Regions from separate parts of the Lujinxingia vulgaris genome, predicted to be linked through region 2. Evidence: riboswitches for the same ligand, from Rfam matches in the RefSeq annotation. Region 2 holds a riboswitch; each other region holds the start of a gene.

Region 1 (5,445 bases), on a different contig from region 2:
CGCGGATTCGGGCATCTACACCGACGACGACATCTGGGCGGTGCGCATCGTCGCGATGGAGACCCCGACCCACCGCAGCTACGGAACGCACTCCGGCGTGAAGTTTACCAACCACGCCAACGAACGCCTGCGCATCCTTGGCGAGATCCCGGTGCGCAAGTTCGATGACGCCGGCGAGCCTGTGGTCGACCCGGATGGCAACCCCGATACGAGTTTTCTGGCCAAAATTCCGGCCGACACCCCCTTCACCTTCCAGACCCTGGACCGCGACGGCATGGTCCTCAATTCCTCGCAGACCTGGCACCAGCTTCGCCCCGGTGAGGTTCGCTACGATTGCGGCGGATGCCACGCGCACTCCCAGAGCCCGACGGACTTTGAAGCGACTGCCGCCGCACGCGAGGACTACCAGATCTGGGACTTGACCCGCACAACGCCCCTGCTCACCCGTGATGATGAGGGGCAGCCGGCGCTCATCGAGCGATCTGAGCGCGCCGTGGATGTGGAGTACCTGCGTGATATCCAGCCCCTCTTTGAGCGCTCCTGCACCCCCTGCCACTCCGAGAGCAGCACCGGTGGCCCGGCCATGGATCTGGTGCTCGACGACACCGAGCTCATCGACGGCTATCCGGGCACCTGGCATCGCCTCAACAACGACGCGGCCGCCCAATGGGGCATCCCCCCGCTGGTCCGCGTGGGCGAATCCCCGCGCTGGCGCCAGGCCAACGCCTCACGCACCATCCGCAAGTTCCAGTCGCGGCGAAGCCTGCTGACCTGGAAGGTCTTTGGCCGCCGCCTCGACGGCTGGAGCAACGAAGACCACCCCTCGGCCAGCGTCCCCGGCGACGCCTCCACCCTCCCCGAGGGTGCCCACCCCAACGACTCCGATCTCGACTACATCGGCGAGCTCATGCCCCCGCCCGGCTCCGACGTGCCGGCGCTGACCCATGACGAGAAGATGACCATCGCCCGCTGGATCGACCTTGGCAGCCCTGTCGACCATATCGACGCCGCCGAGTCTGGCTACGGCTGGTTCCTCGACGACCTTCGCCCCACCCTCGTGGTCGCAAGCCCCCGCGAGCGGCACATCAGCGAGCCTCTGCAGGAGATTCGCTTCGGCGCCTTCGACTACTACACCGCCCTCGATGAGGCGCGCACCTCGGTCATCGCCGACTTCGAGATCCAGGGCCGCCCGGCTGGAAGTGAGCTGGCCGACCTTTTCGTCGAAAGCCACGATCGCGTCTGGGCGCTGCCTCTTGAGACCCCGGTGAGCAGCGGCACCATCACCGTCACCGTCTACGATCAGCAGGGCAACCAGACTCGCCGCGAGCGCTACTTCGAGCTCAGCGACTGAACCACCCCGATCCTGCTGCTCGGCACGTCTGCCGCATCATCAGCCAGAGCCGGCCCCCGCCAGGGGGGCCGGCTTTTTTTGGAGCTCCTGCCCCTCGCTCCGAAGCCTCCGCCCCGGGGGGGCTCCCCTCACATCGAGGTCTCTGCCGATGTCGCCAGCGCCGGCACCCGCGTCGGCTTCCCATGCGCATCAAGCGCCACCATCACGAACTTCCCCTGCGTGCCCGGCTGCCGATCCCCGCTCAAAAGATCCTCGGCCACAAGCGTGACCTCCACCGTCACCGAGGTTCGCCCCGTCTCCACCACCCGCGCGGTCAGCTCCACGAGCTGCCCCTGACGCACCGGCACATGAAAATCACAGCGCTCGCTGCACGCCGTCACCACCGTGCGCCGCGTGTAACGCGACGCCACGATAAACGCCGCCTTATCCATCAACGCCAGCGCCTGCCCGCCAAAGAGCGTGCCGTAGTGGTTGGTCTGCTGCGGAAAGACCATCTCAATGAGCTGCACCTCGGTCACCTGACCGGGGGCGAGGGTCTGAGGGTCGAGCATGTCGTTGGAGCTGTGCATCGGTCTGCCTCTCAAAGTCGTATGAAGGCCGAAGATGCACAGAGAGCCGTGGCACCCCCCATCCAGGGGCGCGCGCGGCGACCTGCCCATCTCCCGCGAGAATCAAGGTCGGTACGGGGTCCGTTTTTCGCTCAGATCACCCGGCGCGGGCAGGTCTTCGGGCTTGCAAGCGCGGCAGCCCCACCTTCGGGACTCACCTCCTACCGGCCACGGCTTCCCGACTCTAAAAGAGCCAGTGCCTTTCATGTGGCCTTCGTTCTTGCTTACCGCTGCGGGGCAGCCCCGGAATCTCACCGGGTTCCCTCTTCTGGCCAAAAGTCCCCGACCCACACGCCATCATGGGCCGATTCCTCCCGGCTACTCGCCAGCCCCTCACGGGGCGGACACCAGCGCGGGGGGAGTATCGGGGGCACATGCGCTCAGGGCAAGCCGCGCGGTGATGCTCGGGGCCACTCCTTGCCCCCGGGATGCGGTAGCCACAAAGACTCCTCCGAGCGCGTGGACTGCCAGCATCCTCCGTAGCCCTCCTCCCCTTTGTCGCTTTTATCTCTGTGTCTCCACAACACAATCCGCCCCCCTTATCCGCGACTGAAACGCCCGCTGCCGAAGGGGCCGCGATAGCCCGGCAACCACTGCCCATTCCTACCCTCAACGCAACCGCCCCACGCTGAGCACCAGCGTCGTCGGCATGAACCGCTCGGTGTTCATGACCTGCGAGACCTCCAGGCTGATCGTACGGGTGTCGTAGTCCCACCCGAACAAACGATCGAGAGCCCCACCCCCTTTATGCTGGCGATCGGCAAGTCCTACCGCCAGACGCACGTTGAGGCCGGAGCGCTCTTCATCGCCCACATATCCTGCCACAAAGCCCAGGGACGGAGCCCCGTAAAAGGTCAGCTTCTCCGTCTCGATATAGATGGGAAACTTGACCCCACCACCAATTCCCAGGCCCTTCATGCCCACACGAAGCTCCTGGAAGACCAAAAATCCCCCCGTGCGATCATCGCCCAACTCAATGGCGCCGTGGGCCTGATAACTCGAAAGATTCCCCATTTCTGCAGGGGTCGCGCTAAGACCGACGCGCCCGCCCGCAGCGCAGCCCAACGCGAACACGCTCAGGACGAGTAAAAGAAGCAGTTGAACGACGATTTGATGTAGTTTCAGGGCTTCCATGACGACCTCCTCAATCAGGGTGGCAAGCCCTTCAGCAATACACATGCCAGGTGGGTTTCATGCTGATTTTAGGTCGTTATTTGCATGTCTCTGCGCAAAACGCACAGACCATGTTCATTTTATGAACACACGACCCACACAAAACGACCACCTTCGACCATCCCAACCCGCGCGCGCGCCCTCTCCCACACCCCCGTTTCGTCTGCTACTCTCCTCATCATTCTGCCTGTCTCTGCGCCCATCGATGTCCGAGCGATAGCATGATGCGAACCTACCTCTCCTACCTCATCGTCTTTGTGGTCGGCATCACGTCCGGCGCCCTGCCCTTCCTGCTCTTCTCATCCGAGCCCGCCGAGGGTCCGACGATGATCGCTTATAACGCGGCGGACCGGCCTCCGGGCGAAGGCGCGGGCGAGGAGACCCTGGCGAAGCTGCAGGAGGCCGCGGCCAAAAGCGGCCAATCTTGCGAGGAGACGCTCGCGCTCACCCAGAAATCCCTCGCCAGCGCCATCCAGGAGCGCGACGCCCTGCGCGAGCATAACGACGAGCTCGCAAAGCTCATCGATCGCACCTCCCCGGAGGTGCCCATGGCCTTTCCCGCCGAGCTCGACGAGGCCTTTCGGCCCGAGAACTTTGAGCAGATGGTCGACCAGCTCATGCAAGAGTGCCCCGATGTCTTTCCCCCGGAGACCACCGTCAATTGCTCCGAGTACCCCTGCGCGATGGAGTTCCCTCTGGAGCATGAAGGCGACCCGCAACAGGCCTGGCGCTTCGACTATCGGGCGGCCTGCCCGGCCATCAACACCCTCTTTGGCCACGCTCGCCAGCAGCCCATGGTCAACACCGTCGGCGACCAGACCCGCGTGCAATATCTGGTGCACGGCACCGGCATCGGGCTCGACCAACACCTCAAAGAGCGTCACCAGAAACTCCAGAACCGCATCCAGCAGCGCTGGCATGCCGAGCGCCAGGCCATGTTCCGCGACCTTCACGAAGACGCCTGCCTGACCGAAGGCAACCCCGAAGCCTGCCGCGAGCTCGCCAACGCCCACTGGAACTCCACCGAAGCGCGCGAGATCTACAATCAGTCCGCCTGCGACGCCGACGACGCCGACGCCTGCAACAGCCTGGCATGGGAGCGCTGCTACGGCGCCGGCCAATGCGACGCCACCGCCGAGACCATCGCTCGCAAGGCCGTGGACCTCGCCCCCGAAAACGGCAACATCATCCACACCCTGGGCGTGGTGCTCTGCCAGCGCGGCCAGGCCCAGGCCGCCGCCCGCACCTGGGAGTCGGCCTGCAACATCGGCCACGACCTCTCGTGCACAGAGATCTGCTCCCCCTGAGCAGTCATGAGCTCCCTACCTTGACCACCCCCACCCATCCCTTAATCTGTGCGCTCCTTCCTTCGGAGTGCTCGCCACATGACCCCCCCTTCAGCTGAAACGCCCGCCCCCACCCGCACCCCGGCAAAAAGCATCGGCCTGATCGCCGGCCCGGTGGTCTTCTTTTTGATCATGCTCGGCCAGGGCATTGAGGGGTTATCTGCCGCCGGCACCGCCGCGCTGGCCATTACCCTCTTGATGGCCATCTGGTGGCTCACCGAAGCCATCCCCATCTACGTCACAGCGCTCGTGCCCATTGTGCTCTTTCCGCTCACCGGGGTGCTCCCCGCGGCGGAGACCACGCTCAACTACGGCCACGAGCTCATCTACCTCTTTCTGGGCGGCTTTCTGCTCTCCATCGCCGTGGAGAAATGGCACCTGCACCGCCGCGTCGCGCTGACCATCATCGCCAAAGTCGGCTTTGAGCCCTCGCGGCTGGTGCTGGGCTTTATGGTCGCCACGGGCTTTTTGTCGATGTGGATCAGCAACACCGCCAGCGCCATGATGATGGTCCCCATCGGCCTGGCCGTTGTCACCCAGGTGGCCGCCCTCACCCAAAAGCACCAGCCCGAGATCGACACCCGCCCCGGCGGCTTTCATTTCGGCATGGCGCTGATGCTGGGCATCGCCTACTCGGCGTCGATCGGCGGTATCGCCACCATCATCGGCAGCCCACCCAACGCCATCTTTGTGGGCTACGTGGACCGCGTCTACGGCACCACGATCTCGTTTTTGCAGTGGATGTACTACGGCCTCCCCATCGCGATCGTGGGCATCCTCATCGCGTGGTTTTACCTGACCAAGAGGGCCTACCCCATTCGCATCGGTGGCATGGAGGGCATCGCGCAGGTCGTCGACGAGGGGCTGCGCGAGCTCGGCGCGATGCGCCACTCCGAGCGCCGCGTGCTCGCCATCTTCGCGCTCGTCGCCGGCCTCTGGGTGCTTCGCGGCGCGCTGGCCCCCCACC
Region 2 (5,445 bases):
CGCGCCGATAAGCTGTATCGGGTCCGCCACTCCACCGCCCACCTGATGGCCGCCGCGATCCTCGAGATGTTCCCCGACGCTCGCCTGGCCATCGGACCGCCGATCAAAGACGGCTTCTACTACGACTTTGAGCTCCCCCGCGCCCTCTCTCCCGACGATTTTGAGGAGATCGAGGAGCGAATGACCAAACTCGTCAAATCCAATGTCCCCTTCAAATACGAGGAGTGGGATAAAGATAAGGCCCGCGAGTTTTTCAAAGATCAGCCCTACAAGCTCGAGCTCATTGAGGGCATCGAGGGCGACACAGTCTCTACCTACGAGAGCGGCCCGCTCATCGATCTCTGCGCCGGCCCGCACGTGCGCTACTCCAAGCAGTGCAAGAACTTCAAGCTGCTCAAGGTCGCCGGCGCCTACTGGCGAGGCGATGAAAACCAGCCGATGCTCCAGCGCGTCTACGGCACCGCCTTTCCGACCCGCGACGAGCTCGACCAGTACCTGCTGATGCTCGAAGAGGCCAAGCGCCGCGACCACCGTAAGCTGGCCCGCGAGCTGGAGCTTTTTGATTTTAACCGCCTCTCCCCGGGCTCGATCTTCTGGCGCCCCAAAGGTTGGACCTCCTACCGCCAGCTCCAGAACTATTTTCGCGAGATCGAGGCCGAGCAGGGCTACGAGGAGATCAGCAACCCGCTGATCTACCACGAAGATCTCTTTGCGCAGTCCGGCCACCTGGAGCACTACCAGGACACCATGTTCAAGCTTGAGGCCCACGGTCAGAACTACTGCCTCAAACCGATGAACTGCCCGGACACGATGCTCTACTTCAAGAGCAAAAAACGCTCCTACCGCGAGCTTCCGCTGCGTGTCGCCGAGTTCGGGCACCTGCACCGCAACGAGCTCCCCGGCGCGCTCGGCGGCGCCACCCGCGTTCGCCAGTTCTGCCAGGATGATGCGCATATCTTCACCACCGAGGAGCACATCACCCAGGAGATCTCCATGCTCCTGGAGCTCGTCGAGCGCACCTACGGCATGTTCAACATGGAGTACGACGTGGAGATCTCCACGCGCCCCGAAGATTTTATGGGCGAGGTGGAGCTCTGGGATAAGGCCGAAGGCGCGCTGAAAGAGGCGCTCAACGCCGCCGGCAAGCCCTTCACCATCAACGAAGGCGACGGCGCCTTCTATGGCCCGAAGATCGACTTCCAGGTGCGCGACTGCCTGGGCCGCTCCTGGCAGTGCGCCACCATCCAGCTCGACTTCCAGCTGCCGCGGCGTTTTGAGCTCACCTACACGGCGAGTGACAACGCCGAGCGCACTCCGATCGTTATTCACCGCGCGATCGCCGGCAGCCTGGAGCGCTTCTTCGCCATCCTGCTGGAGCACCTGGCCGGCGCCTTCCCCACCTGGCTTGCCCCGGTGCAGGCGGTCATCGTTCCCATCACCGACGAGCAGAACGACTACGCCTGGGAGGTCGCCCGCGATCTCAAGCGCTCCGGTGTGCGCGTCGAAGTCGACGATCGCAGCGAGAAGATGGGCTTTAAGATCCGCGAAGCCGAGACCAAAAAGATCCCCTACATGCTGGTCATCGGCGGCCGGGAGGCCGAGGCCCATAACGTGGCGCTGCGCACCTACAAAGACGGCCGCCGCGGCACGCTGCCGCTGGCTGAGGTCAAGAAAGAGATCCTTGAGCGCATCGCCAATCGTACCCTCGATGTCGACGTGCAGGTCAGCGGCCTGGCGACCATCGTCGAAGATGCCCCCGACGGCGAAGATATGGCCGAGCGCGGTTATTGATCCTCTCAGGATCAAATAAAGCCTCTTCGGAGGCTCAAAACACAAAAAAAGGCCGCGCCCCTCTCAAGGAGCGCGGCCTTTTTCGTGATTGTAGAGACGAACTTACTCGGCGTTCAGGATGCCCACGGCGTCCAGATCAAAGCCCTGGCTGGGGGTGGCACCCACGCCCCAGAGGTCCTTGATGCGCACGTAGCGCGCCTGGCTTAAGCCTGCGTCAGCGAGGTCAAAACCATCGCCGCCGCTGATCTCCAGAGAGAGCGTTGGATGCTCCAGCGCATCGTACTCCCGGGTCGGCGTCCAGCCGGCACACCCGGTATAAGGCGGCGCGTCGTCAGGGGTAAAATCGCAGGCAAAACTCACCCACGTCTCCCCATCCTCGCTCACGGCGACCTGGCCGAGCTCCGCAAAAATCTGCTCCGGATCGCCATCGGCATAAAACGCGTTCTCAAAGACCACGAAGTCCGGGCCGGGGCCGTCGACGATCGTCTGATCGCCAAAGCCCAGTACGATCTCCCCGCCATCGCCAAGGCTGAGCACATCGAGAGAAGCCGCGCGATCGCCTTTGCCCTGGGGCGGCCCCAGCACGACCTCGGGCATCGCCTGCTCCCCAAATCCCGAGCCCTCGCCAGGCACAAACGAAACAACTTCGGTGGCGTAAGGAAGCCCCTCCCACCACGGCGTCTCATCGACCGGGTCCACGGCTTCTCCGCAGCCCACCGCCCCCCCGGCGGCCAGCATCAACGTGCTCAGGAGTTTCGCTGCCGAATGCTTCATAGACGCGTCATCTTCGTCCAGGAGAAGCCACCGCAGCCCCCGTTCTCCGGATCGCTGGCGTCGGCCTCCGCTTCGATCGCACGGGCCTCTTCCACCGTCTCCTGATCGAAGGCCACCATGCAGTAATAGAAGGAATCGTCGACCGGCTCGGTCCACACGATCACGTTGTAGGTGTTGGGGCCGTACTCAGCGTCGGGGGTGTTCTGCGTGATCGCCTCGCGCGCGGCGTTGTCGTACTCGGTCAGCAGCATCGGGCCCCAGACCTCCTCGGTGATCGTCTCCTGACCGCCGAAGTTCGTCTCCCACTCCCCGGCCACCTCGATGCCCTGCTCCTCGGGCTCCGGGTCGCATGGCATGGTCGAGCAGTCTACCTCGGCCGGCTCGTCAGTCTCACCACAGGCCACAAGCGACAGGCCCGCGGCCAGCACCAGCGCCATCAAATCCACCCGATTTTTCAGCGTCTTCATCTCGATCTCCATCACAGCGTGCTTCGGATGGCGATCGAAGGTCGGCAGCGGGACAACCCCAACTCAACGCCCGGGCCAGCTGGCCTCAGACCTCAAGGATCGGCGCGCCTGCGCTCGATCTGCTGCGTTCCTCTCGCCACCTTCCCGAAGCGATTGGGGGAAACTATCTCCACGCAGCAATATCCTGGCTCTCGGGTCATCTTCACGCGTCCCCTTCCCGACTCTGAATGCAGAACCAGTGGGATATGACACGCTCATCGCCGATCACAGTTGCGGGGGCAGCGCTGGTTTTCCACCAGCTTCCTGCCGCGTCGAGCCCGGCCCTGTTAGCACCGCGACGCGAGCCGGGTCAATCGAACTCGCCAGTTCGCCGCCCGATGGCTCAAAATCCGCTGAATTTCGGGCAAAAAAAAATCCCGCGACACCTTTTTGAAAGGCATCGCGGGATTCGTAGGACTAAACACGTTCGACCCTCAAGCGGCCAGCGCACACCCTGAACCTGGTCCGCTGCTTCCTCCCGGACCTGACGGGGTGCCAGGCCAGCGGTCGCACTGGCCGCTCAGGGGTCGAACAACCCCACCCTAGCGGGGCCCCGGGTGAACCGTCAACCGGCCACCCGAGTCGAGCGGAGAGAGAGGGATTCGAACCCTCGATACGCGGTTAACGTATACACGCTTTCCAAGCGTGCGCCTTCAGCCACTCGGCCACCTCTCCAAAAAGATCTCATCCTTCGAGATCTTAAGAGCATAAACAACGGAGGGGGTGGGATTCGAACCCACGGTACCCGTGAAGGTACACTTGATTTCGAATCAAGCGCCTTCGACCACTCGGCCACCCCTCCGCACTTAAGATGATTCCTGAGTTGATGAATCATCTTCACTTACCGTCGCCTTACGTCTCTCGCGAATGGTGCGGAAAAACTCGCTCAAAACTCGCCCGCAGGCCGCTGAAAGGACACCTTCTTTGACCTCAATTCGATGGTTCAATCGAGGATCTTCGCCCATCGCGTACAGCGAGCGCATTGCGCCGGCTTTCGGGTCACGTGCTCCGAAGACCACCCGTCCTACCCGCGCGTTCACTAACATTCCCGCGCACATCGGACAGGGCTCTAAGGTCACGTAGACCGTACATTCATGGAGTCTCCAGCTACCCAGAGCCTCGGCGGCGCGTCGCACCGCGATAAGCTCGGCGTGGGCAGTGGGGTCTTGCCAGCTCTCGCGCCGATTAAAGCCGCGAGCGATGACCTGGCCATCATGAACAACGACCGCGCCCACCGGGACTTCGCCCTCGGCCTGCGCGCGCTCCGCTTCTTCCAGAGCCTGCATCATATAGATGGTGTCGACGTTCTTTCGTGCCAATGTAAGACCTTACTCCGAAAACAAAGAAACGCTCTTAGAAGCCTAAGAGCGTTTCGAAGTGCACCTGGAAGGGTTCGAACCTCCAACCTATGGTTCCGTAGACCATTGCTCTATCCAGTTGAGCTACAGGTGCGTGCTATGTGCTTGCTGCCGTTCTTCCGTCCGGCGTGGTCATTTTATTAACACCGCCTTTTCAGTCTTGCAAGCACTTTTTCGACTCTTTTTTCATTTTTCTGCGAGGCGGTGAAGCGAGCTCTTTATGCGTTTCAAAAGCTCTGTGCCAGGGCAGAACGTTGAGTCGAGAAGGAGAGGAAGGGATTCGAACCCTCGATACGGTTTTAAGCCGTATACTCCCTTAGCAGGGGAGCGCCTTCAGCCACTCGGCCACCTCTCCGTACTCGTTCTTATTCACTTATCAAACAACATCCTGCAAGCAGGATTTTTGTAGAGCGGAGGAGGTGGGATTCGAACCCACGAAGCTTGCGCTTGCCGGTTTTCAAGACCGGTGCCTTCAACCGCTCGGCCACTCCTCCTGGAGCCGGCCCCCTTTCGGGCTGGGCCGCGTCAGGGAGTCGGGAGAATACTCGGATCGCCGTGCTCGTCAAGACGCTTTTTTCAAATTTTTTGGTCCCTCGTCATTCGCGCCCTCTCGCCCTCCTTATATATAGAAGGAAGCCCAAAAGGAAACGACAGGATCGCGGGCGTAGTGATGTCGGGAGACCCATTTGCGACCGGCCCGGTGCGACCTGCGTGGCGCAAGTGGCGAGGCGCAAGCGCCCTGACGTATCAGACGCCACGGCAAGCCGGCAGGGCAATCGCAAAGTCCCACGAGGTTTTTTTATGGAGAACCCACCCAATCCGTAGGGAGGGGTCTTGTGCCCCTCCGGAACTCCCAGGGCGGGGACCCACAAGGGGTCCCCCTACGGTGGCGGGTGGTGGGGACCCACTTTGCGACTGCTCTGCGGCGAGCCGGGCCGGTGGCTGGACGCTGATTTTGGCGTGGTGTACACCTTGGGCGGTATCTCCAGCCCGGCGCGTCCGCTGCTACTCCCCTT
Region 3 (5,445 bases), on a different contig from region 2:
CTCTTTTTGACCTTCTGCCCACCCACCAGCCGCGTCGTCCCCGCATCGCCCTTGCGCGTATACACGCGATTGATCGCGATATTCGGATCCTGAAATTTTTTACCTTCACCCATAACCCTCACCTTTTTTCTCAACGTATTTCGATGATTGGAAAGCGCTGCAACCCTCAAACGCGCAGCGAACACCTCATAAAATCCAAAGCCATATCAACAACTTACACCCTTGTTCACCTTTCCCAAACACCTCACTCCCCCCCAACCCCCTGTTTATTAAACTAAAATAACAGGCGGATGCGGCCCAGGGTGTTGGCGTTGGAGAGCAGGTAGTAGGCGTCGATGCCCTCGGCGTCCTCGACGATCGTCACCGACTGCGGACCTTCCACCAGATCGTCGACCTGGCCCAGCGGAATCGGCCCGGCAGCCAGCGTATCGCAGCGGGGATCCCACACATAGAGGGCATCCTGGTTGAAGGCGGTGAGCCAGAGCCGCCCGGCGCTATCGACCGCCAGGCTATGCGTGGCATCACCGCTCGAAGCATAGACCTCCACAGGATTTGAGGCGTCGTGCAGCCAGCGGGTCTCGCCAAGATCGAAGGCAAAAAGCACCGGCGCGGTCGCGCTGCTAAAATACAAAAGATCGGTGCCCGGCACCCGCACCGGCCGCCCGGGCGCCCCCACCACCGAGCCCTCGCGCTGACCTAAGGCGTACGAGGCGACCTCCGGTGAGGTCGGATCGGCGCCAAATCGCATCAGCTCCACGCCGGCCTCCCCCCGAAGCGTCACGCCCTCTGCGCCAAAGACCACCTCGCCAGCGGCGCTCACCACCAGCACCTCCTCCCCATCGACCTCTTCCACGCTGAGCGAGTGCGGGTTCTTAAACGTCGTCGCCACGCTCGCAACCACCTCCAGCGCGTCGCGCGAAATCACCGCGATGCTCCCCTCCCCGAACCCCTCCGCCACGCTCAAATAGTTGACGTTGCCCACGTACACGTAGCGCTCCCCCACCGCCACCGCCGAGGGGTTTTTGAACGAAAGATCTTCGATCTCCGCGATGATATCGCCTGTCTGGCCGTCGACCACGCTCACGCTATGCGCCGAATAGTTGGCCACCCACAGCCGCTCCGCCCCCGAGGGCGCCGCCCCCTCCTCCACCGCCACCGCATAAGGGTTACGATCGCTGCCCAGCGCCGCCGCCCCGGCCACATAACGCTCGCGCGCCACATCAAAAAGACTCAGTGTGTTGGCGCCGCTCTCCACCACCCACACCCCGCTCGACCCTTTGGCCAGATCGTTGGCCAGCGGCCCGGTCGTGCTCACCCGCGAGTCCACAAAAAGATCGTAGCTTGCGCCCCCCTCCTCACAGACCTCCACAAGCGCACCGGCCGGCTGCGCCTCATCCACAGGTTCGCCACAGCCAGCAACGAAACCTGCCACCAGCACAGCGCCCCACAACCCATTGAAACAATTGATATAATCGAAAGACATCAAAAATCCTCGGCCAGAAGCTCCAGAGAGACAAAAATCGCACGGCCCGGAAGCGGGCGCTGCAAAAAGTCCTGCGCGCGCTGATCGTTGAGCAGGTTCTGCACCTCCAGCCCTAAGCGAAGCCCGCCGCCCAGGCTCGCGCGACCGCCCAGATCCAGGCGCAGCGCCCCGGGGCTCTGCAGGCTGCCAAAGTTGTCGAGTTGCACTCGGCTGCGATAGCGCGCCGTGGCCTGAAGACGCGCGTCCTTAAGAAAGGTCTGAAACGTCTCCGCGGGCAGAAGACCGCCCAGATCGAGCGTGGCGCGCAAGAAGGCGCGGTGGCGCGGCTGATGCGGAAGCTGCGCGGGGCTGCCCCCCTGGTCGATCGTCAAATACGCCCGCGTCAGCGTGTAACTTCCATCCAGACGCAGACGCTCAAAGGGCGCCCAGCCCAGGGTCGCCTCCAGCCCGTGGGCGCGCGCCCCGGAGAGGTTTTGAGCCTGGTAGACGTAGGCCGAGATGGGCAAAAAGAGGATCATCTGCCCGATCTCGTTATGAAAATAGGCCGCCCCCAGCTCCAGCGCCTGCGGGTTGGCCTCGGGGCCCAGCCGAAGGCGCAGGCCCGCGTCGGCCACCACGGCCTCTTCGGGCAAAAGATCGGGGTTGCCGCGCACCGCTTCGGTCGAAAGATAAAGTTCGTCGAAGTGCGGCGAACGGAAGGTTTTTGCAAGGTTGGCGCGCGCCTCCAGCCGCGGATGCGCCCGCCAGATCGCGCCGATGGCCGGAACAAGGGGCACGTAAACCCTTGAATCCATTGAAAGATCCGACACCTGCTCGCGCAGAACTTCTCCGCGAAGCGCCCCCACAAGACTCAGCGCATCGCCCGCCAGCAACCACTCCTCCGAGAGCGCCAGCGCCGCATTGAGGCGCTGCGCCCCCAGGGTCGACGCGCCATCGGCGGCCTCATAACGCTCCGCCCTGAGCTCACCAGTCAGGTTCAGAAGATGCGCCCCGGCAAAGAGCCGCGCCCCGCCGGTGGCCGCCACCGTCTGCTGGCGCGAGTAGGCCTCCACATGCTCAAGCGTCATATGCCCGCGGGCGTTCTCGTAGCGGTACGCGCGGTCCTGGGCACCCAGGTCGGCGTGGGCCTGCCAGCGCTCCCCCTCAAAGGTGTAGCGCAGACTGGCCAGGCGGCGATGATCGTCGACCCGCGCCAGCTCAAAAGAGCGCTGAAACTCCGAGGGGCCAGCGCTTCCCCCGGCGCCCTCCTCCACCAGGGTGGTCAGGCGAAGTTCACCGCCCTCGCCAACCTTGAGCACGCCGGTGCCCCCGCCACCAAAACGCCGGTGGTCGTTGTTGCGCCGGGCCTGCAAAACACCCTGATTGTCCACAAAGCCAAAATCGCCCTCGCTGCGGCGCACGCCGGCGTGCAGGCGCAACCCCGCGCGCTGCCCGGCCACACCGAGCGCGGCCTGCGCGCCCGCGCTCCCGAAACTTCCAGCGCTCAGCCGCGCGCTGGCGCGAACCCCGTGGGTGGGCACCCGCGGGTTTAACTGCACCGAGCCGGTCAGCGCGCCGGCCCCGTGCACCACCGCCGCCCCCCCGCGAAACACATCGGCCGAGGCCAGGCCCCCCACCCCGAGCTGCCCCACATCAAAGCCAAGACCGGCCGGCGAGCTCAGGCGCAGGCCGTCGAGGTAGACGACAAGCTGGCGGGGGCTTCCGCCGCGCACCGAAACATAGGCCGGCTGCCCCGGGCTCGACGCCCTCGAGAGCTGCACCCCCTCCACCTGCGCCAGCGACTCGCCAAGGGTCTCCTCGGCCGCCACGCTCTCCCCGAGCCGCACCCGGGTCACAAACCCCGACGGGTGGCGCGCGTCCTCGCGCGCGCTCCGATCCCCCACCACCGTGCGCCCGCGCAGCGTTTTTTCGTCTACTTCGTCCCCCGCACCTTCCTCGCCGCGCCCCTCCCTTTCGGAAGATGCTCCCGCCGACGACGCCAATACCCCAATCGTTTCAACACCTTCCAGATCGCCCGCAGACGCAACCTCTTCAAAAAGGCGCTCCGCCTCCCCGGCTGCGGCCTCTCCAGCGGCGCACACGCACACGCCCACCCCGGCGCACCACGCCAGCGCGCGCACCACGCGCACAAGCCCCCCGGGGGCTGTCCTGAAATCCAACATCATGCGGCGCTCTTTGTCGCGAAGAGGTCTGCAAAACGATCTTTATGATGTTCAGGTATCCTGACTCACAGCTCCCGAGCGTCGATCATTCACCTCGACCCTCATCGCCTCCGACCGCCTTCCCATCTCCTCAACCGAGGTGACAGTGGCATCTGGCCGTCGGCTCGCTGCACACAGTGGCGCGACCGTCCCGGATTTGCACCGGGTTCCCTGACACGAAGCGCATCTTTTAGAAGAAGGCGCTCGGGCGGACTATCGCAGCGCCCCCGCACAGAAGTCAATCGCACCGCTGCCCCCCTCAGGGCAATCGCAAAGTCCCACGAGGTTTTTTTATGGAGAACCCACCCAATCCGTAGGGAGGGGTCTTGTGCCCCTCCGGAACTCCCAGGGCGGGGACCCACAAGGGGTCCCCCTACGGTGGCGGATGGTGGGGACCCACTTTGCGATTGCCCTGTGCCCCACCTCCCCCGGCGTTGTTGCAATACATTTGCATTCACGACCGTTCAACGTTAGGGTCCGCGCCCGGCGCGCCGCGCCCAGAGCTTTTGCGCTTCACTATGTGCCTCTCCACCCGGATGGAGCTCCGATGTCACACCCGCTCAAACGCCAGAAAACCGCCATCATCAAAGCGATCTTCGGCCTCATCGCCACATTGGTGCTCCTGGTCGCCTCCCCGGCCACAGCCGAACTTCGCGTCGTGGCCACCACCCCCGACCTCGGCGCCATCGCCACCGAAGTGCTCGGCGACCAGGGCACCGTCGAGACCCTCGTGCGCCCCGGAGACGATCCCCACTTCGTCGATCCTCGCCCCAGCTTCGTGCCCCTGCTCCACCGCGCCGACCTGCTCGTGCTGGTGGGAATGGACCTGGAAATTGGCTGGCTCCCCACGCTGATCACCGGCGCGCGCAATCCGAAACTTCAACCCGGCCAGCCCGGCTACTTTGACGCCTCCGCCCATATCGTGGCCGCCGACGTGCCCCGCGGCCCGGTCGATCGCACCATGGGCGATGTGCACCCCGGCGGGAACCCCCACTACACCACCGACCCCCGCCAGGGCGCGCGCGTCGCGCTGGCGCTCGGCCGCCACCTGGCCGAGCTCGACCCGCCCAACGCCGACGCTTACGTGGAGCGCAGCCGCAATCTGGCCCGCGATCTCATCCGCGTCGCCCAGCGTTTTGAGCTCTTATTTCGCGATCTTCCCGCCGAGCGCCGCCAGGTCGTAACCTACCACAAATCCTGGACCTACGTGGCCGGCTGGCTCAGCCTCACCGACGTCATGCAGATCGAACCCAAGCCCGGCGTTCCCCCCAACCCCCGCCACGTCGCGCGCCTTGTAGAGACGATTCAGGAGCGCAACATCCCGGCCATCCTCCAGCTCAACTACTACCCCACGCGCACCACCGAGCAGCTCAGCGAGCGCTCCGACGCCACACTCCTGCGCCTGCCCGCCCAGACCTCCGAAGGTCAGCGCTACGTCGCGCACCTCGAAGCGCTGGCCGAGCGCATCTATGAGACTCTGAATCCGGCCCCGGCCCCCTGAATTAGCGGCCCTCAGCCTCTTTCCCGAACCTTTGCTCGGACGCGTTGCATGAGCCCGGACACCGATCTTCGCCCCAACTTCGACCAGCCCGGCCAGGTGGCCCACGAGACCATCCCGCCCTGCCTGCCCGAGGATCATATCTCGCGCCAGCCCACGCTTCTGCAGGTGCAGGGGCTGGTCTGCGGCTACGGCGGCAAGGGCCTGCTCGGCCCCCTGGATTTTCACCTCCACCAGGGCACCTTCATGCTCATTGAGGGCCC

Evidence for each region. Region 2 has a riboswitch for cobalamin ahead of FRC98_RS06005 (hypothetical protein). Riboswitches for the same ligand answer to the same signal wherever they lie in the genome.
Region 1: another riboswitch for cobalamin. It lies ahead of FRC98_RS02570 (acyl-CoA thioesterase); the one in region 2 lies ahead of FRC98_RS06005 (hypothetical protein).
Region 3: another riboswitch for cobalamin. It lies ahead of FRC98_RS12705 (TonB-dependent receptor plug domain-containing protein); the one in region 2 lies ahead of FRC98_RS06005 (hypothetical protein).

Annotation. Positions count from the first base shown of each region.
Region 1 is NZ_VOSM01000001.1:635,244-640,688, reverse strand. It holds gene FRC98_RS02575 (HzsA-related protein) at 1-1,351, shown strand, start outside; gene FRC98_RS02570 (acyl-CoA thioesterase) at 1,480-1,920, opposite strand; cobalamin riboswitch at 2,052-2,265, opposite strand; gene FRC98_RS02565 (hypothetical protein) at 2,569-2,973, opposite strand; gene FRC98_RS02560 (hypothetical protein) at 3,354-4,439, shown strand; gene FRC98_RS02555 (SLC13 family permease) at 4,518-5,445, shown strand, end outside.
Region 2 is NZ_VOSM01000002.1:593,957-599,401, reverse strand. It holds gene thrS (threonine--tRNA ligase) at 1-1,791, shown strand, start outside; gene FRC98_RS06010 (hypothetical protein) at 1,894-2,565, opposite strand; gene FRC98_RS06005 (hypothetical protein) at 2,562-3,032, opposite strand; cobalamin riboswitch at 3,188-3,390, opposite strand; RNA gene ffs (signal recognition particle sRNA small type) at 3,504-3,594, opposite strand; tRNA gene FRC98_RS05995 (tRNA-Ser) at 3,659-3,746, opposite strand; tRNA gene FRC98_RS05990 (tRNA-Ser) at 3,787-3,873, opposite strand; gene tadA (tRNA adenosine(34) deaminase TadA) at 3,878-4,390, opposite strand; tRNA gene FRC98_RS05980 (tRNA-Arg) at 4,450-4,523, opposite strand; tRNA gene FRC98_RS05975 (tRNA-Ser) at 4,695-4,784, opposite strand; tRNA gene FRC98_RS05970 (tRNA-Ser) at 4,841-4,923, opposite strand.
Region 3 is NZ_VOSM01000005.1:310,526-315,970, forward strand. It holds gene FRC98_RS12695 (cob(I)yrinic acid a,c-diamide adenosyltransferase) at 1-113, opposite strand, end outside; gene FRC98_RS12700 (hypothetical protein) at 275-1,483, opposite strand; gene FRC98_RS12705 (TonB-dependent receptor plug domain-containing protein) at 1,483-3,648, opposite strand; cobalamin riboswitch at 3,678-3,887, opposite strand; gene FRC98_RS12710 (metal ABC transporter substrate-binding protein) at 4,232-5,185, shown strand; gene FRC98_RS12715 (metal ABC transporter ATP-binding protein) at 5,234-5,445, shown strand, end outside.